Regions from separate parts of the Paenibacillus sp. 22594 genome, predicted to be linked through region 2. Evidence: a T-box and tRNA genes for the amino acid it is inferred to sense, from the RefSeq annotation. Region 2 holds a T-box; the other regions hold tRNA genes.
What was found. The T-box of region 2 lies ahead of leuS (leucine--tRNA ligase). A T-box ahead of a tRNA ligase gene usually reads a tRNA of that ligase, here a tRNA-Leu.
Positions count from the first base shown of each region.

Region 1: it encodes a tRNA-Leu, which carries the amino acid that the T-box ahead of leuS (leucine--tRNA ligase) is inferred to sense. The anticodon was not compared.
Region 3: it encodes a tRNA-Leu, which carries the amino acid that the T-box ahead of leuS (leucine--tRNA ligase) is inferred to sense. The anticodon was not compared.
Region 4: it encodes a tRNA-Leu, which carries the amino acid that the T-box ahead of leuS (leucine--tRNA ligase) is inferred to sense. The anticodon was not compared.

Region 1 is NZ_JBQENA010000015.1:85,461-92,717, reverse strand. Features, by position in the region: gene ACTJKB_RS29100 (AAA family ATPase) at 1-143, shown strand, start outside; gene ACTJKB_RS29095 (YkvI family membrane protein) at 691-1,812, opposite strand; gene ACTJKB_RS29090 (xanthine phosphoribosyltransferase) at 1,993-2,565, shown strand; gene ACTJKB_RS29085 (hypothetical protein) at 2,670-2,987, shown strand; gene ACTJKB_RS29080 (hypothetical protein) at 3,104-3,322, shown strand; gene ACTJKB_RS29075 (hypothetical protein) at 3,398-3,853, opposite strand; tRNA gene ACTJKB_RS29070 (tRNA-Leu) at 4,032-4,115, shown strand; gene ACTJKB_RS29065 (DUF7002 family protein) at 4,188-4,883, opposite strand; gene ACTJKB_RS29060 (GNAT family N-acetyltransferase) at 4,966-5,868, shown strand; gene ACTJKB_RS29055 (response regulator) at 6,039-7,257, shown strand, end outside.
Region 2 is NZ_JBQENA010000013.1:47,441-54,697, reverse strand. Features, by position in the region: gene ACTJKB_RS27820 (AI-2E family transporter) at 1-1,044, shown strand, start outside; T-box leader at 1,173-1,438, shown strand; gene leuS (leucine--tRNA ligase) at 1,817-4,270, shown strand; gene comER (late competence protein ComER) at 4,371-5,219, opposite strand; gene ACTJKB_RS27805 (ComEA family DNA-binding protein) at 5,384-6,061, shown strand; gene ACTJKB_RS27800 (deoxycytidylate deaminase) at 6,220-6,738, shown strand; gene ACTJKB_RS27795 (ComEC/Rec2 family competence protein) at 6,905-7,257, shown strand, end outside.
Region 3 is NZ_JBQENA010000007.1:292,963-300,219, reverse strand. Features, by position in the region: gene ACTJKB_RS22395 (helix-turn-helix domain-containing protein) at 1-9, shown strand, start outside; gene ACTJKB_RS22390 (helix-turn-helix domain-containing protein) at 108-1,898, opposite strand; gene ACTJKB_RS22385 (ion channel) at 2,073-2,741, opposite strand; tRNA gene ACTJKB_RS22380 (tRNA-Leu) at 2,888-2,971, shown strand; gene ACTJKB_RS22375 (helix-turn-helix domain-containing protein) at 3,040-3,951, opposite strand; gene ACTJKB_RS22370 (alpha-mannosidase) at 4,111-7,251, shown strand.
Region 4 is NZ_JBQENA010000001.1:976,318-983,574, reverse strand. Features, by position in the region: gene ACTJKB_RS04615 (ABC transporter ATP-binding protein) at 1-637, opposite strand, end outside; gene ACTJKB_RS04610 (YjcZ family sporulation protein) at 854-955, shown strand; gene ACTJKB_RS04605 (CynX/NimT family MFS transporter) at 1,157-2,386, shown strand; gene ACTJKB_RS04600 (LysE family translocator) at 2,398-3,006, opposite strand; gene ACTJKB_RS04595 (Lrp/AsnC family transcriptional regulator) at 3,003-3,470, opposite strand; tRNA gene ACTJKB_RS04590 (tRNA-Leu) at 3,694-3,777, shown strand; gene ACTJKB_RS04585 (PAS domain S-box protein) at 3,935-7,257, shown strand, end outside.

The DNA.
Region 1 (7,257 bases), on a different contig from region 2:
TCGATGAACGCCGGCTGCATGCGGCGCTTAGCCTGCTTGGAGAACTGTCAGCAACCCGGCAGATCATCATGATGACCTGTCACAGACATGTGACTGAAGCGGCATCCCGGATTATTCCCGCCGCCTCGGTAATCTCCGTCTAGAGCACAGCAATGCGGATTTTACCGTCAGGCAAGCGAAGATATGCCTGTGAGGGTCTTTCGGTGGCGACGCTCGGAGCAATCAAAAGTAAAAATACCATTGAATGAGCCCCACCCGCCGGAAATGGGACAATCAAAGGTAAAAATACCTTTGATTGGGCCCTACCTGCAGGAATGTGGATATTCAAAGGTAAAAATACCTTTGATTGGGCCCTACCTGCCGGAATCGGGATATTCAAAGGTAAAAATACCTTTCAATGGACCCCACCCGCGGGAATTGGGACAATCAAAGGTAAAAATACCTTTGAATGAGCCCCACCCGCCGGAATCGGAGTAATCAAAGGTAAAAATACCTTTGAATGGGCCCTACCCGCAGGAATCGGGATATTCAAAAGTAAAAATACCTTTGAATGAGCCCCACCCGCGGGCATCCCCAATCCGCATTACCTGCCGTATTGAGCAGCCCGTCCGGTTTATTGCTCCAAAGTTCAGCATTGCAAGGTTTCCTTCGGTTCCCAATATACAACCTGCCGTTATCCACAGGCAGCAGCTATTTCCGTGTAATCCGGATCACTGGCTTAACGGCAACAATCGTGGTCCCTTTAATGTCCGTGGCAGGGGGATCACCTTTTCTTGGAGGCGGCGACATCGGAGCTCGGAGCAGCATTACGACCCATACCAGAGACACAGCACCGAAGATGGGATAGAAAATGGAGAGTAGCGAGCTGAAGCCAAACTGGCTGAACACATAGCAGATTAACATGAGGATCGGGGTCACCAGGGCGGGGGCGATGGGCAGACGCTGCTGAAGCTGTGTACCGACGCCATAAATATCAGCTACAAAGGTACTGAAGATCTCCATGAATATCAGCATCAGATAGATCCCCTGCACCACTGGACCGAGGCGGACCGCGATGCTGCCCATTGGAATCTCAAACTGAAGAATGCCCGGCATCTGTGAGCTCATGGCAAAATGTGCAGCAAGCAGCATGAAGCCGATGCCAATCCCCCCGAGAATGCCGCCTCTCCGCAGTGCAGTCTCATCATTCGTATGCCGGGCCAGCGGTACCAGTACCGCTTGTGCCATGCCCAGATTAAAGGCAGTGTAGAGAAGCGGCGACATCCAGGCGCTAAAGGGGCTGTGATCCGTCGGCAGAAACAAGAAGCGATCTGCACCCGGCACTCCCAGCGTATTAAAAATTATAATTAGCGACAGAGTAAGCATTAACGGCACAACCAGACTGTTGATCTGCAGGATGCCTGAAATCCCACGCTTCAGCAGCAGATAGGACCCGAGAATCGTCAGCAGGAGTCCCGCCTGATAGGGCATTCCGAGATGCTCCTGGAAAATAGCTCCTGCCCCGGCCAGCATAATGCTGTTGACGCCAATCAGGATGATCATCGTGAACAGGCTGATGCTTTTGCCGACGCGCTCACCGAAGAGATGGCGGTTGAAATCCTCATAAGAGTCTGCTTCGATGCGCCGGCCGATAATCATCATTTTGGTGCCGAGCCAGATGAACAGGGCTGTGGAGAGCAGGATGGTCAGCACTGCCCAGTGCCCATATCTAGTAAAGAACCGAAGGATCTCCTGACCGGTGGCGAATCCGGCACCTACAATGGTGCCAATATAGGTGAAAGCGATTTGCAGAGTACGGACATGGGATTTCATGGCTCCCCTCCTTAATTGTGCTGCAAAGATAAAAATGGCTGTGCCAAAGGATAGCCTTGTGCAGTCCATATAGTACAGGTTATGATGATGAGCAGAAGGACATGACTTCCGCCTAATGCTTATATAGGGTTATTACAGTGGAACGTCTGGAATTATAAAGGGTAATGGAGGTTCAAAGTCATGGAATTATTGAAACAACGGATTTTGCAGGAAGGGGTTGTCCTTTCCGATCAGGTGCTGAAGCTGGATGCGCTGCTCAACCACCAGGTTGATCCTATGCTGACGATGGAAATGGGACGGGAGTTTGCCGGGAGATTTGCTGATGCTGGAGTTACACGGGTGGTTACCGTGGAATCCTCGGGTATTGCCGTGGCATTTGCCACCGCTTACGAAATGAAGGTGCCTCTGGTGTTTGCCCGCCGCAAAAAAACACTGTTAGCTGATCCGGACGCACTGTGCGAGAGAGTGCCTTCGTTCACCAAAGGCATTGTTACAGACATCATGCTCTCCCGCCAATTTATCTCTGCGGACGACAAGGTGCTGTTCATTGACGATATTATCGCAAATGGCGACGCCGCACGCGGTCTCATCAAAATCATTCAGCGCTCCGGCGCCGAACTGGTCGGACTCGGTGTAGTTGTGGAGAAAAGCTTCCAGGCCGGAGCCAGAACCATTAGAGAACAGGGTATCCGTCTGGAGTCACTTGTCCGGATTATGTCTCTTAGTGAAGGAACCATTGTCTTTGACGAATAAAGGGTGACAATAAGAGGAACTTAGCCTATTTTTTTAACAACTGCTTTTCACTCTATAAGTTTTCCTTTATAATAAAAATTAGACATGAGAGAGGAGGCGTCACAATGGGGAAAGAACCGGTGACAGAGCAATTTTTTATTGATAAACTAACCGAGGCCAAGGATCATTTCGAGCGTGCGCTGGATTGCAAACATACGGAATTCGACGACCTGTATCCCTATATGATTGAACATCCTCAGTTTTTCTGGTACAAACGTTACGTCGCTTGGTCTGAACTTTTGACGATCACAAGTTTGTGTGAAGAATTGTCCTTCAATTGGAGACAGAAATTCACTGATCATCAGGTGGAATATTTGGAACAACGTGTGATGTCCGCTAAAGTTCTTGACTTCTGGTTTGAGAAGAATGAAGCGCTGATATAGAACTTCATAAGATATAAGGTTAGAACTGCAAGTAACTAGACCCGAATGATTACTCATTGGGGTCTTTTTCACGGGTGGATAAGGCTAGCAATGTGTTGAAAGGAGACTTGAACTTCATGATTAGTGACGAACAGCTGGATGCCTACCGGATTTCCGGTGAGAAGATCCGTGTTGTACGCGATGCACTGGAGAGTAATGATGTAAAAGGTATTGTGCTTGCCTGGGACGAGTCTCAGGTGATGGTACGCCGTCCCAATAAGCGGATAGTGAAGCTTGACCGTAACTATGTGTACCAGCCCTTTGCCGAACCCAGACAAGAGCCGGGGGATGTATAATGTATAATGTATAAACCTAGCAAGAACAGCCCCCTCCATAGCGGAGGGGGCTGTTTCTTATGATAAGTACAGGTCTTATATGGATAACGCCATCTGCTCCACAGCTTCTTCCCGGGGGAGAACAGTTAGCTCAGGTGTCAGGCCGAGGTAAGCACGCATCCGCAACATCATCTCATTACGGAATCCGGGCCAAGGGATATTCATCTCGCCAACGTATCCCCGGCAGGAATACTGGGCCTCTACACCCCGTTGATCTTGACGGATGGTCGTGATCTTCAGATGATGCGAGGTAAGCTCACGGGTGACCTCCTGGAGCATCAGTGAGGTCTTCTTTGTTGCACCGGATACCAGCTCCATGTACAGCTGCGGTGTCTTGAATAATCCGCTCTTGCCGATGACCCGGCAGTCGCGTTCAAATACTTTATGAATGAACGTAAGCAGCAAATAGCTTCTGACAAGGGACGTTTCGTCTTTGGTTATATCTTCGGGAATTGTTGGTGTAGTTAGTGGATTTCTCTTGGTAGTCGCCATATAAATCACCTCATTTATAGTATGCGAACCTTTGTTCTCATTATACCCCGTATTCGCAAATAAAAGCAATATTTATACAAAAATTTATGTATTAAAAATAATCGCATAAAAATATTGACTTAGTCATTTTCGAATGGTATGATCTATCTTGTGACTGCGAAAGTAAGTCATTGAATATGCGGTCATGGCGGAATTGGCAGACGCGCTGGCTTCAGGTGCCAGTGATAGCAATATCGTGGAGGTTCGAGTCCTCTTGACCGCACTACGGTTTACACAAGCATCCCTTCTTTTGAGGGGATGCTTGTTTTTTTATGCTCGAATGATCTCACATTGCTTAGGAATGCGGAGTTGCAGGCAAAACCAGAGGTTCATGGATGGCCCTCCAAGCTGCTGGCACCAGCTCCTGATTGGAACAGTACACCGTCTGCAGATAGCGGCTTAACGGAGTAAGTGAATACTCTACAAGCACCTCTTTGATCTCGGAGGGCTTTCCCGGAATCGACGGCCCACTCTCTGCCATGAACTGTCCGATGGGCAGCAGCATCTCACAGCTCTTGCGGTAGGACATCCGGTGCGGGTATCGGGGAGAGCTCCCGGAATCATATTTGGATAGACGGATATGGTCGAAGTGATCCGTTAAGAGCTTAAGGGCATCAAATTTCAGAATGGCAAAGGTCTCGCCTGGTTCCCTCCGGGAGTACATGGACGCCATAGCCATACAGTCGCGTTCGGTTGGCCACAGGAAGACATGGCGGTCCAGACAGGTGCGGAACTGTTCAGCCGTCGTTCCTGCTTTCATAGCCTCGGGGGTTATTCGAAGATGGGCATTCAGCACTGCAAGCTGGCCATTATAGACTGCCTCTCGTGTTTCAGTCCGGCGAATGCCGTTGGCATATTTAGGGTATAGCAAGGCGGATGCGAAGATCCCATCCAGGGCAGCCATACCTTGCAGGTTGCTGGCTCTGGTGAAATGATATAGTGAGGCTCTCAGCGGACTTTTGGTAATGGCAGCAATGATACAATGGTTCATAGTTGTTTTTACCCTTTTCGGTTGATTGAACTTCTGATATTTTTAGAACAGCAGTATAACAGGCTGGAAGGATGATAAGCAAATGAATATTGAAGCGTTAAGTCAGCACAGAAGAGACGAGTTTTTGGACTTTTGCCGGAAACACCGGCCGGATATTGATGATTCCTTTTTATATGAAGAGCAGCTTGCCGAGTTTGAACTGTCGGAAGAGAACCCCACCTATGTGGCGATAAATGAGCAGGGAGCACTGGTTGCGGCCGCTTCGCTAATTTTGAATGACTATAACCGCAGAGGGCGAAAAGGCCGTTTTCGGATTTTTCAGGCGGATACCGCTGAACCTGCCATTTACCAGGAGTTGCTGCAAGCCATTCTACGGCATACAGCAGGTCTGGATAAGCTGGATATATTTGTGCCAACGGTGAATGTAAAAGAGACGCAGAATATACTTGCTGCCGGATTTGCCGTGGAGCGCTATTCCTATTTGCTTGTCCGGAATGAAGAATCCATTCCTGATTTCAGCTTGCCCACCGGATACGAAATTAAGCCCTTTCGGCCTGGAACCGATGAGCTTGTCTGGTGCGAGGTGAGAAATTCAGGCTTCGCCAAACTGAAAGGGAGCGAAACACCGGCCACACCGGAAATGGTGACGAAGATGATCTCCCGCAAGGATTACATTGAAGGGGGCCTCATGATCCTTCACCATAATGGCCAAGCGGTCGGCGTTGTCCGTGGTGCAGACGATGAATACGAAGGAACTCCGATCATGAACATTGGACCACTCGCTGTATTGCCTGAGTATCAAGGGCAAGGACTGGGGAGGATTCTGCTGAGAGCGGCATTGCGGTTCGCCAAAGAACAGGCCTATACGCAGACAGTACTGTGTGTAAATGCGGAAAATGAACGTGCCAAGGCACTGTATATTGGAGAGGGCTTCAGGCAGGTGGAGGCCGCGGCTTGCTTCGCCTACGATTTGACAGCTAAATAGCAGAAATGATGAAGCGCCCGGGAAACCGGGCGTTTTCCTTTTTCCTTTTTCCTTTTTTATAAGCTGAAGTTATAAAATTCTTAGTTACAACATTTACCTTTGAGGAAGGAGAACCACTTTTTATGTAGAAGACGACAGGATAACTAACGGGTTCAGAAAGGAGCATGCCCATGAAAACACTAATCATAGTGGATGATGAGCCGTCGGTACTGAACGGTCTGTTGAACTATGTGAACTGGACAGAGCAGGGGATCGAGCTGATTGGAACAGCGGATGATGGGGATACGGGACTTGAGCTGATCAAGGAGCTGAAGCCGGATATCGTGCTGACGGATGTACAAATGCCAGCGATGGACGGAATCCGGATGGCAGCGGAAGTGCGTACGCTGCTGCCTTTTGCCAAGATTGTGTTCATCAGCGGGCATAACGATGCCGATTATTTGCGGTCTGCTCTTCAGATCCATGCGGTAGATTACCTGCTGAAGCCCATCCGCCGCAAAGAGCTTGTCTCTGTCATGAGCAAGGTTACAGAGTCGCTTGATACGGAGGACCGGGAACGAAGCCGGGTGAAGGAGATGCAGGTTAAACTGGCCCAGAGCCTGCCGCTGCTGCGCGAAAGGTTTCTCTTGTCCGTCATTAGTGACAGCATCAATCCGGCACATATCCGGGAGAAGCTGGAGTTCCTGGATTTGCCGCTATTATCTGCAAGCGATTACATGGTTGTGGTCATTATGATTGATGATGTGCCACAGGTGCTGGATACCCGGAGCGAACAGGACAAGCAGCTGCTGTCTTATACTGTGCTGAATATTATACAGGAGTTAATCGACAAGCAGATGCGGGGCGTTACCTTTGAGAAGCAGCCTGGAGAATATGTGGGTATTCTGCTGACCCCGCAGCTGGAGGACGGAAATCCGGAAGAGGCTGAGGAGGTTCAGTCTCCGGAGCAGGAGCTGCTGCTACTGGCGGAATCCATCCGCGGCAATCTGCGGCAATGGCTGAAGCTCAGTGTAACTATCGGGGTGGGTGAAGGGGTGGACAGTCTGTCGGAGCTGCCATCGTCCTATAAACAGGCGAGAGGTGCAGCTGACCAGAAATGGTATCTGGGCAAAAATCGTATCCTGACAATGGATAAGCTGGAGTCTCGAGATTATCTTCAGTACCGGTACGAAGCAGAGTGGGGTGAACGGGTGCTCTCGGCATTGAGATCCGGGGACTGGGAGCGAACGTTGAATGAGCTGGAACAGATTTTTGCACGGCTGGAGCAGAACCGGCGGCATGGCTCACGTTATGCACAGAACGTAAGTCTGCACCTGATCTTACAGTCCGGGCAGGTCATGCTTGAATTGAACGGTATGACAGAAGACTGGGAGCAGAAGGAAATGGAAG
Region 2 (7,257 bases):
TGGTTCCGCCGGATGATCGGAGTACTGCTTGCCCTGATCATATTATATTTCGTGTGGCTCCTCCGTCCGATGCTGATGGGAGTTTTCGTCTTTCTCAAAGCCATCCTTGCGCCGTTCCTGGCAGCTATGATTATCTCGTATGTGCTGAATCCTGTTGTGAGTATGCTCGCCGGGAGAAAAATGCCGCGCAGTGTTGCCGTGCTGCTCATCTATGCCGTATTTCTGACCTCGCTCGCAGTTATTGCCATCAATCTGATTCCGATGTTCATCGAGCAGCTTGAAGAATTGAACGAGCATTTGCCGGAGATGACACTGCATGCACAGGGACTCATGCGTAACATGAATAACAGATTGATTCCGCCTGGTGTCGAGATGGGCATGAACAACTGGTTTTTTCAGCTGGAAAACCGGCTGGCAGCAGGCATTTCCCATTTTCTTGATAACATTGGGTCGACCATTGGCCTGCTGTTCAACGCCTTTATCGTGCCTTTTCTGGTATTCTACATTCTCAAGGATTTCGATGTATTCGAACGGACCGTTGTCGCTTGTCTGCCACGCTCGCGCCGCAAGTCTATGGTCAAGCTGCTTAAGGATATTGATGATGCGCTCGGTAACTATATCCGTGGGCAGTTTCTAGTTTGTCTGATAATCGGGGTACTGGCCTACATCGGCTATGCGATTATCGGCATGCCTTATGCATTGCTGTTTGCCTGTGTGGTGGCTGTGTTCAACATCGTTCCGTATATGGGGCCTTTTCTGGGTGCAGCACCCGCCATAGTAATGGCTTCGACCCTCTCGCTTCGCCTTGTACTGCTCGTTGCTGTGGTTAACACCTTGTGCCAGATGCTGGAGAGCAACGTCATTTCGCCGCAGGTGGTGGGACGACGGCTGCATTTGCATCCGTTGCTGATTATTTTTGCACTGCTGGTGGGTGGAGAAGTGGCCGGAATGATCGGTCTGATCCTGGCTGTACCGGTTTTTGCGGCCGGCAAAGTAGTGATTCAGCATTTTCTCGCGTATTATATACGGCGTAAGCCGGTGTAAGCCGATTTATGAGGGCGTATCGCTCATAGATTGCTGATTCTGTACAGCCGCAAGCGGAAATCATTGACTCTAACTGCTTCTTTTGTATATAATGTGGGGAACATTACTGATTAATAATCAGTAAGCATAGCAGTGCGATGAAGAGGAGTATTAATTCGTGAGACCGTTATTGCAGAGAGCCGGCGCAGGGTGCGAGCCGGTTAACGGAGAAGAATGAACTCACCTCGGAGTAACGGTGTTAAGCCGCAGGGTCCGCAAGCAGATGCTTGAAGCCCACGTCTGAAGCGTCGTCGATTCACCCCCGATACCGGGTGTCAAAGTGAGTGGCAGGATAAAGTATATCCAGCCGCTAACTAGGGTGGTACCACGGGAATTCAAACCTCTCGTCCCTAGCGATAATACGCTAGGGATGGGAGGTTTTTTTGCGGTATTGGGGCCATATCCAGCGGAACAGCGAATTCTGAGCTGATTCTTGGACTTTACTGCCCGCAGGCAAAACGGGTGGATTTAAAAAGTTACAGGGAAACGGAACGGAGAAAAATTTTGGAGCTGTAGAAACAAAGTGTTCGCCTGAAAGCTTTCCCAAGGAAAGCTCACATCGGAAGCATGTGCTATTCTCGGATTTCTACCGCATAGAGCGGTTCAAATCAAGAAATCAGAGAATAACAGCGATCGGAAGCCCAAAACTTTTTTGCAGTATAGTTTTATTCCCTGAATTCTTTTAAAAGAGGCAGTTTAACTAAGTAAACAACACTCCAAGGAGGAGCATACAATGAGCGACAACAAAGCAGCAAGTACAACAGCCCCCACAGGCTACCGTGCCCAGGTGATTGAGCCGAAATGGCAGAAGTTCTGGGATGAGAACAAGACGTTCAAGACAGGTGAAGAGGTTAACAAGCCAAAATTCTACGCATTGGATATGTTCCCGTATCCTTCAGGCGCAGGGCTGCACGTAGGCCACCCGGAAGGCTACACGGCGACAGACATTGTCTCCCGCTACAAACGGATGCGTGGCTACAATGTGCTGCACCCGATGGGCTGGGATGCCTTCGGACTTCCGGCAGAGCAGTATGCGATGGATACCGGACAGCATCCACGCGAGATAACGGTGAAGAACATTGATAATTTCCGCCGGCAGATCAAATCGCTGGGCTTCTCCTATGATTGGGACCGCGAGATCAGCACAACCGATCCGGAGTATTACAAATGGACACAGTGGATATTTATTCAGCTATACAACCGCGGCTTGGCCTATGTGGCAGAGGTGTCGGTCAACTGGTGTGAAGCACTGGGAACGGTTCTGGCAAACGAAGAAGTTATCGACGGAAAAAGCGAGCGCGGCGGCCATCCTGTGGTCCGCAGACCGATGCGCCAGTGGATTCTGAAAATTACGGAGTACGCTGAACGCCTGCTTGAGGATCTGGAAGAGCTGGACTGGGAAGAAAGCATCAAGGATATGCAGCGAAACTGGATTGGCAAGTCGACGGGTGCAGAAGTGATTTTTGCTATTGAAGGTCATGATGCCAGCCTGGAGGTATTCACGACCCGCCCGGATACTTTGTTCGGAGCAAGCTACTGTGTACTGGCACCGGAGCATAAGCTGGTTGATCTTATTACGACAGAAGAGCAGAAGGCAGCTGTATCGGAATACCGCGACAAGGCTTCACGCAAGAGCGACCTTGAGCGTACCGATCTGGCTAAAGAGAAATCCGGTGTCTTTACGGGTGCCTACGCCGTCAATCCGGTGAATGGTGCACAGGTGCCGGTTTGGATCGCCGATTATGTGCTTGCCGGGTATGGAACGGGAGCCATTATGGCGGTGCCGGGACATGATACACGCGACTGGGAATTCGCCAAGCAGTTTGGTCTGAAGATCATTGAAGTGGTACAGGGCGGAAATGTCGGAGAAGAGGCCTACAGCGGCGACGGACCCCATGTGAATTCGGACTTCCTGAATGGTCTGGACAATAAAGAAGCGATTGCGAAGATGATTGCCTGGCTCGAAGAAAAAGGCAGCGGCAAAGGGAAAGTGACCTACCGCCTGCGCGACTGGCTGTTCAGCCGCCAACGCTATTGGGGCGAGCCGATTCCGATTCTGCACCTGGAAGACGGCACGATGAAGACGGTCCCTGTAGATGAGCTGCCGCTGTTGCTGCCGGAAGTGGATTCCATCCGCCCATCAGGCACAGGAGAATCCCCGCTGGCCAATGTGACGGAGTGGGTCGAAACGATGGATCCGGAGACCGGCATGAAGGCGCGCCGCGAGACGAACACCATGCCGCAATGGGCCGGCAGCTGCTGGTACTACCTGCGTTATATTGATCCGCGTAATGACAAGGAGCTGTGTTCACCGGAGAAGCAGAAGGAATGGCTGCCTGTTGACCTGTACATCGGCGGAGCCGAGCATGCGGTACTGCATCTGCTGTACGCACGCTTTTGGCATAAGGTTCTGTACGACATCGGTGTAGTGGATACGAAGGAACCGTTCCATAAGCTGGTGAATCAAGGCATGATCCTGGGGAATAACAATGAGAAGATGAGCAAGTCGCGCGGCAATGTCATTAACCCGGATGAAATTGTAGAGGCTTTTGGAGCGGATACACTGCGTGTCTATGAGATGTTCATGGGGCCGCTGGAAGCGACGAAGCCATGGAATGAAAAAGGTGTCGAAGGCATTCACCGCTTCCTCTCCCGCGTATGGCGCCTGTTCGTGAATGAGGACGGCAGCATCAGCGCAAAAATTACCCCGGATGGCGGTACCGACGAGTTCAAACGGACCTGGCACAAGACACTCAAGAAGGTCACGGAGGACTTCGAGCACCTGCGCTTCAATACAGCGATCAGCCAGCTGATGATTTTCATCAACGACGCTTACAAGCAGGAGACCTTGTCCTCTGAAGCAGCAGAACATTTCGTACAGATGCTGTCGCCACTCGCACCACATATTGCGGAGGAGCTGTGGCAGCTGCTCGGTCATGAAGGCAGCATCAGCTATGTGGCTTGGCCGGCTTATGATGAAGCGTTGACTGTAGATGCCGAAGTGGAAATCGTTGTTCAGGTAAATGGTAAAATCGTACAGCGCGCACTGATCCCGCAGGATATGGGTCAGGAAGATATGCAGAACCATGCGCTGTCGCTTCCGAATGTGAAGGCAGCCATCGAGGGCAAAACCGTACGCAAGATCATCGCGGTTCCCGGCAAACTGGTCAATATAGTAGTGGGTTAAGCGAAGAACGCAATTCTGCCCGCAGCAACGGAGTAATCCGTGCTGCGGGCTTTCTTGGTTTTGGCAGCCAGGGTGCCGGATATATACCGGTGGAGGGATTCTAACGGTCGAGCGGATCCTGAACGATTCCACCCAGACCGAATAAGGCGTCCAGCTTTTCGACATCTTCATCGAATTTATCATGTGTGGTGAGGATTAGCTGCTCAAAAACCCCTTCCAGACTGGTCCGCAAATGGTTAAGTGCTTCCGCGGTAATGCCGCCGCGCACGGCGACCCGCTCCTGCAGCTCCTGTGGAGTGAAATTACTTTCGGTCAGCAGTTTGCCTGTGCCTAGCAGCATTTCACCAGCTAGCCGGCCAAGCAGGACCTCATCTATACCTGTGGCCTCAACAGCGGCTTCAATCCACCGCTCAAGAAAAAAACTGATGAACGCGGGACCGCAGCTGGAGAAATCTGAGGCGATCCGGGTATGCCTTTCTTGAATTTCCAGTGGAACCCCTATGAAAGACAGCAGCTCCAGCAGCAGGAGCCGATCTTGTTTAGTAAGCCTGCTGCCGAATATGCAAAGTGAAGTTCCGCTTTTGGCACAGTGGGTGATGCTGGGAATGATTTTGGCTATTTTGGACGGCAGCGCGGATTCCAGATGGTATAGCATCACTGGGCTGGTGATGGATACAACAATCTGTTCGCTCCGCAAGGAAGAAAAGATTTCATCGATCAGGGATTTGAATTCCAGCGGTTTAACACAGAGGAAGACGATATCGCTTCCGTCCGCAGTTTCCCTGTTGCTGCCGATGGTGATGTCCGGATGGCGTTTTTGAAGCTGCAGAAGCCTGTTCGGGCTGCGGTTGCTGGCCAGCACATCACATGGCTCAAGCGCACCCGAAGACAGGAAGGCGTCTATAAGCAGACTGCCCATGCTGCCCGTTCCGATAAATCCCACCTTCATCTAGGGTACCCTCCTTTCGGTATGGCTATGGCCTTGCAGGAATACTCTTCGTTAAATGTATGCGCAGGAGTCTTGGACAAATGACAGGTTTCAACTACATTTTTGAAAATATACGGGCGGATAGATTTTTACCATAAATTATATTTTTCAGAGGAGGACAGGATATGAATAAAAAAGGAATAGCTTCGGTATTCGCTGCTGCACTGCTTGGCGGCGGATTGGTATGGGCGGCGGACCGGGAAGAGAATAAGGGCATCGGCGGCTGGGAGACGCTGAATGCCAGTATGGCGCAGGCGCTGGGCACAGCGGACGAGCCGGGAACAGCAGTGGCCGCGGGGGGGAAAGATGAGAAGGGCATTGGTAATCAAACGGATGAACAGAAAAAGGGTGATAGAGCAGATGCCGTGGTAACAGGCGATGTGGCTGGAGGTACGGTGACAGGAGGAAGGCCAGTGGCAGGGGACAATGTGGCAGAATCAACTGGAACCGCAGGGGGTGGAGCTGCGGGCGCATCTGATATTGAAAGCAACGCGGGTACCGCAGGGTCCAGCGGAACAGCAACAACAGGGAACGGCGCAGCAGCCACAGCAGTTGCAAGCGAAGCAGAGGCTTCGGGGAGCGAAGTGTCTTCAGGGCAGGCTTCGGCAGAAGGCAAAATAAACGTTAACACAGCAGATGCTGCTGCCCTAATGAATCTGCCTGGCATTGGGGAGAAGAAGGCGCAGGCGATTATAGACTACCGCAGCAGCAAGGGAGCTTTTCGCAGCTTAGCGGATTTGGGCGGGGTGAAGGGCATCGGGCCGAAGATGCTGGAAAAGCTGAAACCGCTAGTAGGTTTTTAAGCTAGACGGCGCAGCTATTGCAGGTCTGATATTCATTAAGCAGACTGTTATAATAAAAGCGGAAGGGACAGGTTTTTCCGTATCCGATGTCCTAGTGAAAAACCGCCGCTATATGCTACAATAATGAACAACTATCAAAGAGAAAGTAGAGATAACTAATGACTGTAGCCTACCGCAAAAATTGGGATACTTACTTCATGGATATTGCCTGCATGGTCTCCACACGTTCGCGTTGCTCCCGCCGCCATGTCGGTGCGGTACTGGTACAGGGCAAGAAGCTGCTGGGCACGGCCTATAATGGCGCCCCAATGGGTGTGCCGGATTGCTCAGAAGCAGGCTGCATGGTCTCGGAGCAATATGAACGTGAAGTGGTGAATGGTGTGGAGACGATGGTGATGAAGCAGCGCTGCATCCGCACCATTCACGCCGAGCAGAACCTGCTGCTGTTCACAGACCGGAGCGACCGGGAGGGCAGCACTGTCTATGTCACGGACGAACCCTGCTGGACCTGTGCCAATATGCTGGCCAACAGCGGAATTGTAGAGATTGTCTATCTGCGTCCTTACCGCAAAGATATGGAGAAGGTGGAGGCCATGCTGGGCTCCAAAGGCATCATCTTCCGGCAATTGGAGAATTATGAGCCGCCAAAGGAAACGATGATCACCGTATCGGAATAACAGGCAAGCGGCGGTAACCGAACTAAGGATAAGTATCAGGGGAAGAACCTCTGTACACGCGATTTTTGCGTATGCAGGGGTTCTTTTTTGTTGAATCCGCACCTAAGAGTCACAGCTCGCTTACGGCTATGAGAAATACAACATACAAGTACGAGGAGGAATATGGATGAAAAAAAGGCCGCTGTTAAGCTTTGCGGTGTGCTGGGTCGTGGGGAATGCGGCGGGCTGCCTGTTCTCCGGAAATGAGCTGCTGATCTACACAGCGGGTTGTCTGCTGCTGCTTGCAATCTGTGCTGTCAGCGGGAGAAGCGGGTGGAAAACCGCTGCATTGCTAGGGCTGTCACTGGTTACGGCAGCCCTGTACTGGGAATGGAACGAAGGAAGAAATGTCAGCCTGCTTCCGGTTGCATGGGGTCAATCCATGGTGGAGCTGAATGAGTCCTTTGTAACTGCGGGAGGCGTAATCGTCTCCCCCGTGGAGCGGGATGGGGACCGCGTAAGCTTTACAGTGAAGCTGGC
Region 3 (7,257 bases), on a different contig from region 2:
CTGGGGTAGCGGGGATTGAAGAAGGATGCATCCCAATGGAGCCCGGCAAAAATATTACTTAAAAAAAGAGAAGCGCTCCTGCGCTTCTCTTTAGGTCTTTAAGTGCACTATAATCTTTCAGCTAATGTTCCAAGTACTTCCTTAGCAAGTGTCTCTCCGCGAAATTCCAAAGCTGCCACTGTCTGAAGCAGTTCGGCTTGCTGTTCCCGCTGTTCCCGGGTCCATGACTGCTTAGAGGGACCGGATTTGACAGAAGCCGGATCAGTCATGCATTTGTAAAAGTCTGCAAGCAATGAAGCCATCTGTGTGTACAATTCTGCCAGTTCGGACAGAGCCGGAGATCCAGGACGGTTATCCAGCAGCGGCAGGGATTCTTGCAGGTAAGCGGCAGCGCTTCTGCGGGCATCGGTTAATCCCATCATACAAAAGTGGTTCACCCCCAGTCTGCGTGCAAAATCCTTGTCACTTGCGTTTCTATACCAGGCCTCATCCAAGAGCCCTTCCTGCCAGGCCTCAAAAGCCTTGTAACCAAGGCTATAACCTCTATTCCCGGCAGTATTCATCGAATCCACCTTGATGCTGAGCGAAGCATACAGATTATCTAATGCTGACGGGACATGCCCCTGGCTGCCTATACGTACAAGCATGTAAGGCCAATGATCCACGTTCAGGTAACCCTTGCTAACCTTCATGTCTTCCAGAAACTCCGGATCATTACGAAGTTCCTCAAAGGTTTCATCGTCAAAATAACTGCGGCACAGCAGAGTGCCGCCAGCATCCAAATACCCGGTGATCACCCCCCACTCAGGAGCGACCCGCAGGTTGATAGCTATGGGAAGCTGATGATTACGTAGGCTCTCCAGGATGTTGTGCTTTTCCAATCTGCGCTCCTCAGGATTCAGATGGTTGGCCCAAACGGCGGTTAGCCCATAGGCGCTAAACGCCGGATCGGAGTAGTTATAGGCCACAAGTGCATCGGCCGAGCTGTAATCCCACATAGGTGTAAAAGAAATTCTCCAGCACGCCCCCGACACGCCCATAATCTGCTCGTAGGTAGTATCTACTCCTCTTGCTGTCAGAGACAAAAGAAGTGCCCCGGCCCAGGAGCAGTCCATATCTCTGCCAAAGCCCAGCTGGCCTACCCCCTCTATAATGCAGTGCTCATGGGGAGATTCCGTTCGAAAGAGCCGTGTCCGGTCTGGGGTATAGTGAATCTGTTCACCTTCCGCACAGCTTACCGCATGAATGCCTTCCTCATTCAGATATAGAAGCAGCAGGTAGTCGTTGCCATCATTGTCGATCAGACTTGGAAAAAGCTCGTGGCTGGCGGTGATCTGTTTCCACTGAAAAAACTCATAATGCTTCATCTTGTTAAGTACATTGCGGCTCGCCTGTTCATTGCCATAGGCGGCGAATACGATATCAAGCTCGCTTTGGCTGGCAGCATAGCCTGTGGAATGAATATCAATGGTAAGCAGATTGTCATTCAGCACATAAGTAGCATAGACTCCGGAAGGAGTCTCATATTTCAGGAGCAGCAGCTTCAGGCGGTCGCTCTTGATGGATTCGGGAAAAGTTAACATACTGACCGCAAGATTCAATCTGCTGCCGACAACGAATTGATTTACGAAATGGGTGACATCATAGGCCTCCTGGCCATCGGTATAAACAGCGCTAAGTACGACCAGCTTTTGGGGCAGCAAAATACTGTCTATAGAGTGGCCCAATATGGTGGACAACAGTGGAAGCGTGGTGGTTTCAGGCAGTGATTTACCCGTTTCCCATTTGGAAACCGCCTGGGCGCTGACATTTAGCTGTTCCGCCAGTTGTTCCTGTGACATGTGTTTTTCTTTACGGAGTCTTGCAATCCGCTTGCCTACTTGTTCGCTGCTGATCATAGTACATCTCCCAAGGTTCAATTCGACGTCGTAGGTCTATTATAATTCCATCCTCTTGAAAGAACATGGATTAATGGTTGGGTAGAAGGTGAAAAAAGCAACCACAGGTTGAACTGGATGCTATGATCTGTATAACGGGAGGAGAGCCTCTCTTGGTTAGAGAGTGAGGCTGCCTCAGGACAGAGGGGTATCATTTCTATTTTCAATTAAGACATGTGATTTAGGTGTGGGAAGCATAGATATGAATCTGGCAATCGAAACCACCGTCATAAATAATCCCAGCACGGATTGAATCATTATGATCACCATCGCTGGATTGTTATCGATGTTGAAATTAGGAGGTCCGAACGTAGTCATTGTAACAAAGCTCATATAAAAGGCTTGAATTAAGCTGGTACTGCGATCCGCCACGTCAAACCAATTCATTAGAAATTCATATGAAGCGGTAAACCAAAATATAATTTCCACAAAATTATGTATAAGCAAGAGGATAGATCTTCTATAGCTGCGCAGGGTAGCATTCTCTTCATAGTTATCCAGCAGATTGACTTTTAATTGATAAATAAATATCTCAAAGACCCTTAATATTCCGTAGTAAAACAAGATTTGCTTAATAACGCCAATGCTGCTGTATCTCATAATAATTATAGACAGGACTGAAAGCAGAGTATGTGCCAATACCCAGATATCAACGAACAGATACTTCCTTTTATCTTCCCAGCTAGCAAAGGAAATACTCCTTCTGACGATATCGAAGACGGAAATCCTCGACAGGAATTGAATAACAGTCTTCCAAACCCAAACAATCAATATAAATCCCTCTGTATTATTACGTTCATTCATGTGCATTCCCCCAGAAATTAATAGTTAAAGCCCGGAAAAGTCGATATTTTTGACAATTCGGACAGCAACTCAAAAGGAATAAAAAAACGCTTGCTCTCCCGCCAGATTCATGATATATTACTTCTTGCGTTGCATTTCATTAATTTGCGGTCATGGCGGAATTGGCAGACGCGCTGGCTTCAGGTGCCAGTGGTAGCAATATCGTGGAGGTTCGAGTCCTCTTGACCGCATAATAACAAAAAAAGCTTTTGTACTGCTCATCCGGGCAGCGCAGAAGCTTTTTTTTTATCAGTTCCGTTCAATAGGACAGCGCGGTTGAGGCTGAAGGGGACGAGGCCTGTTGCTTGCGGAACCCGGAGGGAGACATGCCGCTCAGCTTATGGAATACCCGGTTAAACTGGGAGAAGCTGTTGAAGCCGCACTGTTCAGCGATCACGGAAATCTTCAGCCGGGTGCTGATCAGCAGCTGCTGGGCATTGCGGATACGGGTCATTTGGATATACTCGGTCAGTGTAGAGCCGGTGACCGACTTGAACTGATGTGATAAATAATAAGAGCTGATGTAGAACTCCCGGGAGATTGAATCCAGAGACAGCTCGCTGTTGAAATGACTGTGGATGTATGCAGTGACCGAATATATTTTTTGCATAATGGAATTCCCCACTTCTTCCAGGACGTAGCTGTTCCGCTCTCTTTGCTGGTACAGGGCACACAGAAATTGCTGAAACAAGCTGTGAATCAGTACAGGATTCAGGGGAGAAGCACCATGTGACAAGGTGAAGATGGAGTTAAGAGGTTCAAACACGGCTCTCCGCGACTCGCCATTCAAACGGTAAATCGGCACTTCCTCTCCAAAAGAGAGAAACATATTCTTGTAAGCGGTTTCTAGACCGGGTATATTTTTGGGCATCGCAAAGTTAATGATCAGCCTTTTGTGGGGCGGACCTACCGGGTATTGTGTCTTGTGCAGCCGGTGCGGACGAAGCAGAACGATATCATATTGCTGAAGGGCATACGCATTCCCCTCGATCATATGGGTGGCTCTGGAATCCATTAATATATGAATCTCGTAAAAGTCATGAAAATGCTGAAACTCCATATTGATGTTATGGGACCGCTGGTCATAATCAAAATAATAAAAAAGCGAATCAGCCGGTGTGTTGATGCTTACGCTATATCCTTGCTCATACAACAAGTCGCTATCAAGCATATCCTGGTCGCCGCCTTAATCTGTAGTATGGACCTATTATAAATCCAGAAAAGCAAAATATGCAATGTATGAGGGGGATCGCAGCAAATATAACGTAGTTTTTGAGGGGAGGGATTTGCTATATTGGCTGTATGAAAGCGGATACAAGGAGTGGTGATCATGTTTTTGACCGAAGAGAAGCTGATCCGGCGTCAGGCGGAGATTGGAAAGTACAGGTACCGCAAGCTGCTGGAGATTGAGGAACTGGAATTCGCAGAGGATGAGGACGGGGCTAACGGTGTGTATCCTGAGGCCGTTTCCTTTGATGGCACAATCAAGCTGCAGGAGCACTGGCGCGGGCGCGACCGTTATGTCTGGCTGCGTACTGTGGTCGAGATGCCTATAAGTACACCCGGCTTCAAAATTGCCGGAAGGTTCGACTTCGGCAAGTCGGGGAGCTTCAACAACTCGGGGTTTGAATCGTTGCTGTTTGTGAACGGGGAGCCTTATCAGGGCGTGGATAACAATCACAGGGAGGTTATTTTTGGGCCGGAGCTAAGCGGGCGGACGGTGGAGCTTGTCTTCCGGCTGTGGTCTGGTCTTGAGGGCGGAGGCCCCGCCGTTATTCAGGATCACCGGATTAGCGAAGCGATGATTGGCTACCTGGATGAAACGATTGATGATTTGTGCTATCTGTCACAGGCGGCGCTGGACACGTACCGGTATCTGGGCAGCGATCAGCCGGAGAAGCAATGGCTAAAAAAAGCGCTGAACGATGCCTTTCGTGAAATTGACTGGTCGGAGCCCGGATCAGAGGCCCACGAAATGTCCCTGTACCGTGCCGGGGCCAGCCTGAACCGCGCCGTGGATGCTATGCCCAAAACCTTTGACATGACGATTACAGCCGTTGGTCATACCCATATTGATGTTGCGTGGCTGTGGCAGCTAAAGCATACGCGGGAGAAAATAGCACGTTCCTTCTCTACCGTACTGCGACTGATGGAGGAGTTCCCGGAATATCAGTTCCTGCAGACGCAGCCGCAATTGTACGACTATCTGAAGCGTGATTATCCCGAACTGTTCGGACGGATCTCGGAGAAAATCAAGGAAGGCCGCTGGGAAGCCGAAGGAGCCATGTGGCTGGAGTCGGATTGTAATATCCCGTCCGGTGAATCCTTGGTCCGTCAGATTGTGGCGGGGAAACGCTACTTCCGGGAAGAGTTCGGGATCGAAAGCAAGTATTTGTGGCTGCCGGATGTATTCGGATACAGCTGGGCATTGCCGCAGATTTTGCGCAAGTCGGGGATCTCCACGTTCATGACGACCAAAATCAGCTGGAACCAGTTCAACCGGATGCCGCATGATACGTTCTGGTGGCGCGGGCTTGACGGTTCCGAAATTTTGACGCACTTCATTACCACTTCGGAGAAGAACGGAGATGCTTACACGTACAATGGCCGGATGACTGCCGCAATGCTGCGGGGGATCTGGAATTCGTATCAGGATAAGGACATCAATGATAACCTGATGTTCACTTATGGCTGGGGCGACGGGGGCGGTGGGCCTACGCGGGAAATGCTGGAGCTTCGACGGCGGTTCGACAAGCTTCCAGGGATGCCTAAGCTGAATATGGGCAGCGCAGGAGAGTATTTTGACGGGCTGCATGAACGGATCGAAAATACTGAAGCTTATGTGCATACCTGGAACGGCGAGTTATATTTTGAATGCCATAGGGGGACATATACCTCTCAGGCCAAGAATAAAAAATACAACCGGCGGCTGGAGTTGCTGCTGCGCGATGCAGAGTGGCTGCATACGCTCACCGGTGTCCGGCGGGGGGATCTTGAAACCGGTTACCCGACAGAAGAACTCCGCGGGATATGGGAGATCCTCCTGCGCAACCAGTTCCATGATATTATCCCCGGCTCATCGATTAAAGAAGTCTACGAGGATAGTGACCTTGAATATGCGGAAGGGGAGGCGCGGTCACTGGCTTTAATTAACAGCTGTAGTGAAGCCGCAGGCACCGTCGCCGGGGAAGAGCGTCTTACGCTGCTGAACAGCTCTATCTGGAATCGTCCGCGGTATGCCGAGTTGCCGGGCGAATCTGCGGATGACACTGTCATCTGTGATATGGCCGGGCAGCCTCTGGAACAGCAGCGGACGGCAGACGGGGGAAGGCTGGTGTATATTCCCTCCTTGCCTGCTCTTGGCACGGCCGTTCTGCAATATGGACGGGGGGAACGGGCTGGCGCCGGCCTCGAGGGGGAATCGCCGCTTGCGGATGCCGCCGGCAACCGCCTGACAACACCTTTGTATGAGGTGGCCTGGAATGAAGAGGGACATTTCACCTCTATCTACGACCGCCGGAACGGCCGTGAGCTCTTGGCACCCGGAAAGCGCGGCAATGTGCTTCAGGTATTTGAGGACAAACCGCTGGATTTTGAAGCCTGGGACATTGATATCTTCTACCAGGAGAAAATGACGGAAATCTCGCAGCTTGAAGAATGCAGTCTGATCGAAAACGGTCCGCTGCGGGCGGTCCTGCGTATGGTCTGGACGTACCATCGCACAACCATCACCCAGAGAATCGTGTTCTACCGTGACACGGCAAGAATTGATTTCCAGACTGAGATGGACTGGCATGGTCATAACCAATTGCTGAAAGTGGCGTTTCCGGTGGATATTCATGCTGTGGAAGCTACCTACGATATTCAGTTCGGCAATGTGAAACGGCCGACGCACTGGAACACAAGCTGGGATTATGCCCGTTTCGAAACGGGAGCCCACCAATGGGCAGATCTCAGCGAGAAGGGCTATGGCGTAGCCCTGCTGAATGATTGCAAATACGGCTATGACATCAAGGACAGCGTGATGCGGCTGACGTTATTGAAGTCAGCAGTCCATCCTAATCCTGAGCAGGATCAGGGCCAGCATGCCTTCACTTATGCGCTTTATCCGCATACCGGTGATTTTGTGGATGGCGGGGTTGTCCAGGAGGCTTGGGAATTGAATAATCCCCTGCGTACGGTTCCAGGAGAGCTGGAGGGCGATGCCTTGTTCTCTATCGAGGGCAAACATGTGCTGGCCGATGCCATCAAGCGTTCGGAGGATGGCAGCCATGTTGTGCTGCGCCTGCATGAATACGCTGGTTCGCAGACCCGGGTCCGCGTGGAGAGCGCTTATCCCATTGTGTCCTGGCAGGAATGTAATCTGATGGAGGAACCGCAGGGTGATTGGCAGGCAGGTGATTTTGTATTCCAGATCAAGCCTTATGAGATTAAGACTTTTAGAATAGATATGGGGAAAAGAGCAAACTGATAGAAA
Region 4 (7,257 bases), on a different contig from region 2:
CCTCATTGGCAAAAGATTGAACCACGCGGATTCCCCCGACATTGTCCTCAATCCGGGCATTGAAATTGCCCACATTGCCGAAAAGCTGGTGATAAGTGGAGGTCATGTTACGGCCAAAATGGATAATGATCCAGGCCATAAGCGGAACAATGATGAAGGTAATAATCGCAAGCTTGAGATTGATATCGGCCATCAGGATAAATGCGCCTACAAGGGTCATCACTGCGATAAACACATCCTCCGGCCCATGATGCGCCACCTCGCCGATATCGTTCAGATCATTCGTAATCCGGCCGATCAGATGACCGGTTTTATTGTTGTCAAAGAACCGGAAGGATAATTTCTGGATATGATCGAACATTTTTTTGCGCATATCGGTCTCAATGTTGATTCCTAGCATATGCCCCCAGTAGGTAACGATATATTGCATTGCGGTATTCAGCGCGTAAATGGCCATCAGTGCGATGCAGGCGATCAGAATCAGCGGCCAGTCCTGCCCGGGCAGCAATTCGTCGATGAATTTATTTACCGCCACTGGAAATGCCAGTTCCAGCAGACCGGCTCCCACCGCACAGGTGAAGTCGAGTATAAATAATTTTTTGTATGGACGGTAATAGGAAAAAAAACGACGCAGCATCTCTTATTCACTCATTTCTGTATAGTGATGTTTCTCTGTTGAGATTCATTCTCAATAGGAGCCTCATGTTAAGGATACTAAAGAGGGTGAAGTGTTTTGTCAACGGAAAGATATTTTTAATGGAGAACAGTACCTGCGTATTTTTGCTAAATCACCCAATCCCCGGATGTTCTATGTTCATAGTGTAGTGTATAGAAGTATAAAGGAGGAGTTAACATGAGTGAAAATGTAAGAGGATACGGTGCATTTACTTCAACTGGCGCAATTTTGGTACTGTTCATCCTGCTCGTTATCATTTCTAAATCCCTCTGGGTTTAATTAGTGATCTGTCTCTAAACGTAAAGCCAGTCCCTCAGACTGGCTTTTTTGCTGCGCGCTGCGGAAACTTTGCCGGAAAATTAGTGCAGAGCATTCTGGGAGGGGATATAATGTAAAAATGTGATTATTTCATAAGACAGCCTTTTTACCCGGACAAGCCTTTGGAGTGTAAGGGTGAAGGACTGCAATCGGGAGGACAACATGAAAGCAAAACATCAAGATGCTGCATTACCGGAATTGGGCAAGGCCCGGCCGGACAAGGAAGCCAGCGGTATTCTGCTTGTCGTGGGGATAATCTGCGTCGCTGCGGCTCTTCGGGCTCCCTTCACCTCCGTTGGACCTTTGCTGGGCATGATCCGTGATGATCTGGGATTGTCAAATACTCTGGCGGGAGCGATTACCACATTACCGCTGCTGGCATTTGCTGTGCTGTCACCTTTTGCGCCACAGCTGGCTCTGCGATTTGGCACCGCCAATGTTCTTATGCTGGCTATGCTGGCCTTGTCCATGGGCATTCTGATCCGCTCGGGTTCTGGAACGGCTATGCTGTTCACGGGCACAGCGATGATCGGGTTGTCTATCGCCGTCTGTAATGTACTGCTGCCGGGATTGATCAAGGGAAGATTCCCGGAAAATATCGGACTTATGACCGGAGTTTATACCCTATCCATGAATATCTGTGCGGCGGCTGCCTCAGGCATCAGCGTCCCGCTGGCGCAGCATGCCGGTTTCGGCTGGCGGGAGACACTGGCGATGTGGTTTGTCGTGGCCGCCCTGGCGACACTGTTCTGGATTCCTCAGATGAGGAATATGACAAGGGGCAGCGGCGAAGCTAAACGGCAATCCTCTGTTCAGCTTTGGCGGTCTCCGCTGGCCTGGCAGGTCACCTTGTTCATGGGGCTGCAATCGCTGCTGTATTACGTGCTGATTGCCTGGTTTTCCGTGATATTGGTTGAACGGGGAATGACCTCAAGCCATGCGGGCTGGATTCTTTCTCTCATGCAGCTGGCCCAGCTGCCGTTTACTTTTTTCGTGCCCCTTTGGGCGGGCAAAATGAAAAACCAGCGCAGCCTGGTGCTCATTACATCTATTCTTTTTATGATTGGGATTCTCGGGGTCTGGCTGGGCAGCAGTGGCTGGATGGCAGTTTGGGCTATCTGCATCGGAATTGCCGGCGGGTTTGCCTTCGGCCTCGTCATGATGTTCTTCAGTCTGAGGACCCGCAGCACACAGGAAGCCAGCGGGCTGTCCGGTATGGCCCAATCTGTGGGGTATCTGCTCGCTGCAATGGGTCCCGCCCTGTTCGGACTGCTGCATGACGTGACCCATAGCTGGAACGTGCCGCTGGCATTACTTGCTGTGGTAAGCATTTTACTGTTCATAGTAGGACTTGGAGCGGGTAGTAGCCGTTTTGTGGGTGATAAGAGTTAAACTCAGTGAAGTTATCCGGTAAGTGCGGTGAGGATGCCGTACAAGCTGAACAGGATCAGAAGCAGTGATGAACAGAGGTTCAGCCAGCGGGTGAAGGAGGTGGGAAGTTTGGCGCAAGTCCAGTACATTGTAGCGGTGAGCAGCAGCCACCAGCAGGTGGAGCCAATCGCGATACCCGCAGGCAGAAGCCATGAAATCCCGATCGACGTTCCAAGTGAAGCCGAGAGCGCCGCAAAGCTCAGGATCGTGGCCGGATTGGCCAAAGTCAGCAGGAAGGATGACCCCAGACAATAGAGGATGCCCCTGTGGCTGGCTTCAACCTTAGACCTGGCCATGACGGGCAGCAGACCTCTGATGCCCAGATAGCCAAGAAACAGGCTGCCCAGCAGCCGGAGTGGCAGAGCATATGCAGCAGTGAATTCATTCACTATCCTGAAGCTGGAAACGGTCACCAGGGCATAACCCGCATCCGCCAGAGCAATCCCTAGACCGGTGGCAAGACCTGCCGTGAATCCCTGCTGCAGAGTCCTGTTCATACATAGCAGGGACATAGGGCCGACTGGAACAGCAACGACGAAGCCAAAGCCGATACCGCCAAGGAGTGCACTCCAAAGAATCATGGCGTACGTTCCGAAGGAGGGAGCGGGATATTTGAGGTTTCTTTGACCGTTCCCAAAATAATGGTGGTGCGGGTGCGGACAATGCCCGGCAAGCTTTTCAGCTCCTCACTGATAATCCGGTCTAGGTCACTCGTCCCCTGGCAGCGCACCTTCATAATATAGTCATCATCTCCAGCTGTATGATGGCATTCCTGAATCTCCGGCAGCTTCTGCACCAGCTCCAGAAAAGCCTTCCGGTGCGCAGGGCGCTCCAGCGAGACCGCAATCATCGCCCCCAGTCCGTAGCCGGCGGATTCAGCATCGATTAGTGTGGTGTATCCTTTAATCACGCCTTGTTCCTCCAGCTTCCGCACTCGGTCCGCCGCTGCCGGTGAAGAGAGGCCTAGCAACCCGGCCAATTCAGCCCAGGTGATCCTTCCATTATCCATAACAGCCCTGATAATTTTGTAATCAATAGCATCCAAGGAGAACAACCTTTCTTTATTAAGTATTTATTATAACTTACTTTGATTAATTAACTATTTCAAGTGATATTTTGTATAATGAAATCCGGAATCCGCTATTTACTTTAACTTAATAAGATATTCGTTCTTAGCTCAATAAGCTCCAACAAAATTCTCTTGCAATTGATTAGAAAAGAGAGTATAGTCTTATTTACAGCGATCAAAACGCTGAAGTTCATATTGTGCGGTCATGGCGGAATTGGCAGACGCGCTGGCTTCAGGTGCCAGTGATAGCAATATCGTGGAGGTTCGAGTCCTCTTGACCGCATTACTTTACAAACATGGTTCGTAATTGCTTAGGCAATTGCGGACCTTTTTTACGTACTCTTTCATATCTCGTCATTCACACCAGAAGCATCTTTTCCGAAAAAAAGGTATACTAGGATTAGTTTCAGTCCCCACTTTCACAGAGGAGGCTCTATCACTTGACCGACATACTCTTTAAGCATCTGTTTTTGCGGTCCTCTATAGGGTTCGCAGTAGTCTCCACGAAAGACGGTACCATGATTATGGCGAATCCCGCGCTCTGCAGTATGTTCGGGTATTCGGAAGCAGAAATGATGAATCTCCGTTACCTGGATATTGCGTACCCGGAGGATAAGCCTGCTGCTGATCATGATATGATTATGCAATATTTGCTGCGCAGTCCCGGTGCGGCTGTAGATAAAGAGAGACGTTTTGTGCGCAAGGACGGCAGGATCATTTGGATTGCATTACATATTTTCTTAACGTTTGATGAGACTACCGGTGATCCTCTTCACCTAATTGCCGAATTGACGGAAATTACAAGCCGTAAGTTCGCCGAGAAAAAGATTGAGGAGGACCGGCTGCTCTATAATCTGATTACGCAGAATACACCGGATATGATTTCCTTTGCGGATGCGGACGGAACGGTACGCTACGTGTCTCCATCCGTTGAGAAGCTGCTTGGTTACCCGATGGAAGAGGTGATCGGCAGGAAAAGACCGGATTTCTATCATGAAGAAGATGTGATAGAAATGACTGAGCACGGGAAGGCTTATTCCGACAGTGATGTGTTTACCCGCCGGGCCCGGCATAAGGATGGGCATTATCTGTGGCTCGAAAATTCATTTCAGGTGATGCGTGACAGCGATGGGAATGTAGAGCAGGTACTGACTATTGCCCGTGATATCACAGAACGCAAGAAATATGAGAATATGCTGGCAACTGCCCAGGCACTGGGCCAGATGGGTTCATGGGAATGGGATTCCCCAAGCGGGCAAATGACTGTTTCGAAACAGCTGCGGTTTATTTTTGATATGTGCGAAAATGGCGAAATCGGCACGCACAGCCATATCGATTACTTGCAGCTGTTAGCCCGCGTGGTTCCGGAGGACCTGGCGCAGCTGCGGGTGGAGCTGTACAAGACATTGAAGTCCGGGGTTAATGGTCAATCGGTGTTTAGAATTGAGAACGACAAGGGTGAGCGCAGGGTTATCTATACCTACTGGGAAGTCGTGCTGGATACAGCAGGTAAAACCTTACAGATGAATGGTATTGTACAGGATATCACCGAACGCTACCGGATGGAGGAGCAGCTTCGTGAGAGTGAGCGGAACTACCGGCTGATTTCTGAGAATTCATTGGATTTTATCTCCCGGAATACCACAGACAGCGAGGCTGCTTACTTATATGCTTCGCCAGTTTGCCAGCCTATGCTAGGTTACACACCAGAGGAGCTGGAAGGCTCGAGTGGCATGCAGTACGTTCATCCGGATGATGTTGACAGAGTTCATTCTTATCTGCAGAAGAGCATGGAGGGCAGCAAGCTGGAGCCTATCATTTTCCGTTTCTTGTGCAAGGATGGCTCTTACTTATGGGTGGAAACGACGCTGCGCCATATCAGTGCAGGCCCGGGCGGCAAAGCCGAAATGGTCTGTGTCACCCGAAATGTTTCCGAGCGCAAGCAATATGAACTCAAGCTGCTGGAAAGTGAGAACCGTTATAAATCCCTGTTTGAGTATAATCCGTCTGCGATCAGTGCGATGGATTTGGATGGGCATATCCAGTCACTGAATGCCAGTCTTCAGCAACTGAGCGGCTATCCGCGCGGGAGTCTTCTGCATTCCAGTTACAGCGAAATTATTGATCCGGAAGAGCTGGATTTTGCCCAGGAACGTTTTGAGCAGGCAGCGAAAGGAATACCTCAGACCTTTGAGAGCAGACTGATCCACAGGGGAGGTTATCCGGTTGAGGTCAGCGTGATCTATGTGCCGATTATGGTGAACAGCCAAGTCGTGGGTGTGTTCGGTATTACCAGCAACATCACAGAACGCAAACGCCATCTGCAGCAGATTGAGAAGCTCAGCTATGAGCATGCGCTGATCCTGAATTCGGTCTCCGAAGGTATCTTTGGTATGAATCTTGAGGGCGAAACGATGTTTATTAATCCGGCTGCATCGACGATGCTGGGGTATGAGCCAGGTGAACTGGCGAGGAATATTAAACTGCATACCGTGGAACAGACGTGGCTGGACGCCGAACCGTATACCAGCGGACGTAGGTCACTATCGGACTCCCTCGCAAGCTATCTATCTTACGAGGACAAGGAAGGGGTGTTCTGGAGACAGGATGGTTCCAGCTTCCTGGTGAAATACCGCATGTCTCCATTATTTGATCATGGGGAACGGAAGGGTGCGGTTGTCGTCTTCCGGGACATTACGGAAGAGAAGGCTATTGTAAGGGCAAAGGAATCAGCGGAGCAGGCAGACCGGGCCAAGTCGGAATTCCTGGCAATCATGAGCCATGAGCTGCGCACGCCGATGAACGGGATTATTGGCATGGCGGATCTTTTGGCTGGAACCGAGCTTGATGAAGAGCAGGAATACTACACGCAAATTATCAATAAAAGCAGCGAGTCCTTGCTGCATATTCTGAACGAGGTACTGGATTTCAGCAAGATTGAAGCCGGGATGATGACGCTGGATCTGCAGACGGTGGATTTGTCCCAGGTGCTCCAGAATGTGACTGAGCTGTTTTATCCAAAAGTCAAGGAAAAGGGCCTGCTTCTCCACTGCGAGCTGGACTCGGATTTACCGGTACTTGTGGTGACAGATGAGGCCAGATTGCGCCAGATTCTGGTGAATCTCCTCGGCAATGCAGTGAAATTTACTGAAGAGGGCGAAATTCACATTACTGCGAAGCTGCAATCCATTGCTGATACCGGTGATCTGGTTGTTAAATTCACTGTGAAAGATACAGGAATTGGCATTCCGCAAGGTAGCCAGGGCCTTCTGTTTCAGTCCTTCTCCCAGCTTCACCCCTCGATCAACCGTAAGTATGGCGGCACTGGACTTGGGCTGGCGATCAGCAAAAAGCTGGTGGAACTGCTGGGCGGAATGATCGGCGTAGACAGCAGCGAAGGAGAAGGGGCGGAATTCTTTTTCACTATCCATGTTTTCCTGCCACTGTCGGAACTTTCCTATGATCAACTCTCCATAAGTGCCGCTGATACGCGTAATGAGAAGAATGCTGAGGACAGAACCTCCTCGGAAGGTGAATACGGTCCGTTGTCCATCTTGATTGCTGAAGATCACCCGGTGAATCTGCAATTGCTTCAGACCTACCTCAAAAAGCGCGGATATTGCGCCGATGTGGTGTTGAACGGAGAGAGGGCTGTTGAGGCAGTGCGCTCGCATCATTATGATCTGGTGTTCATGGATATTCAAATGCCGCTCATGGACGGGATTGAAGCGACCAGCATCATTCGCCACGAAATGGGACTGTC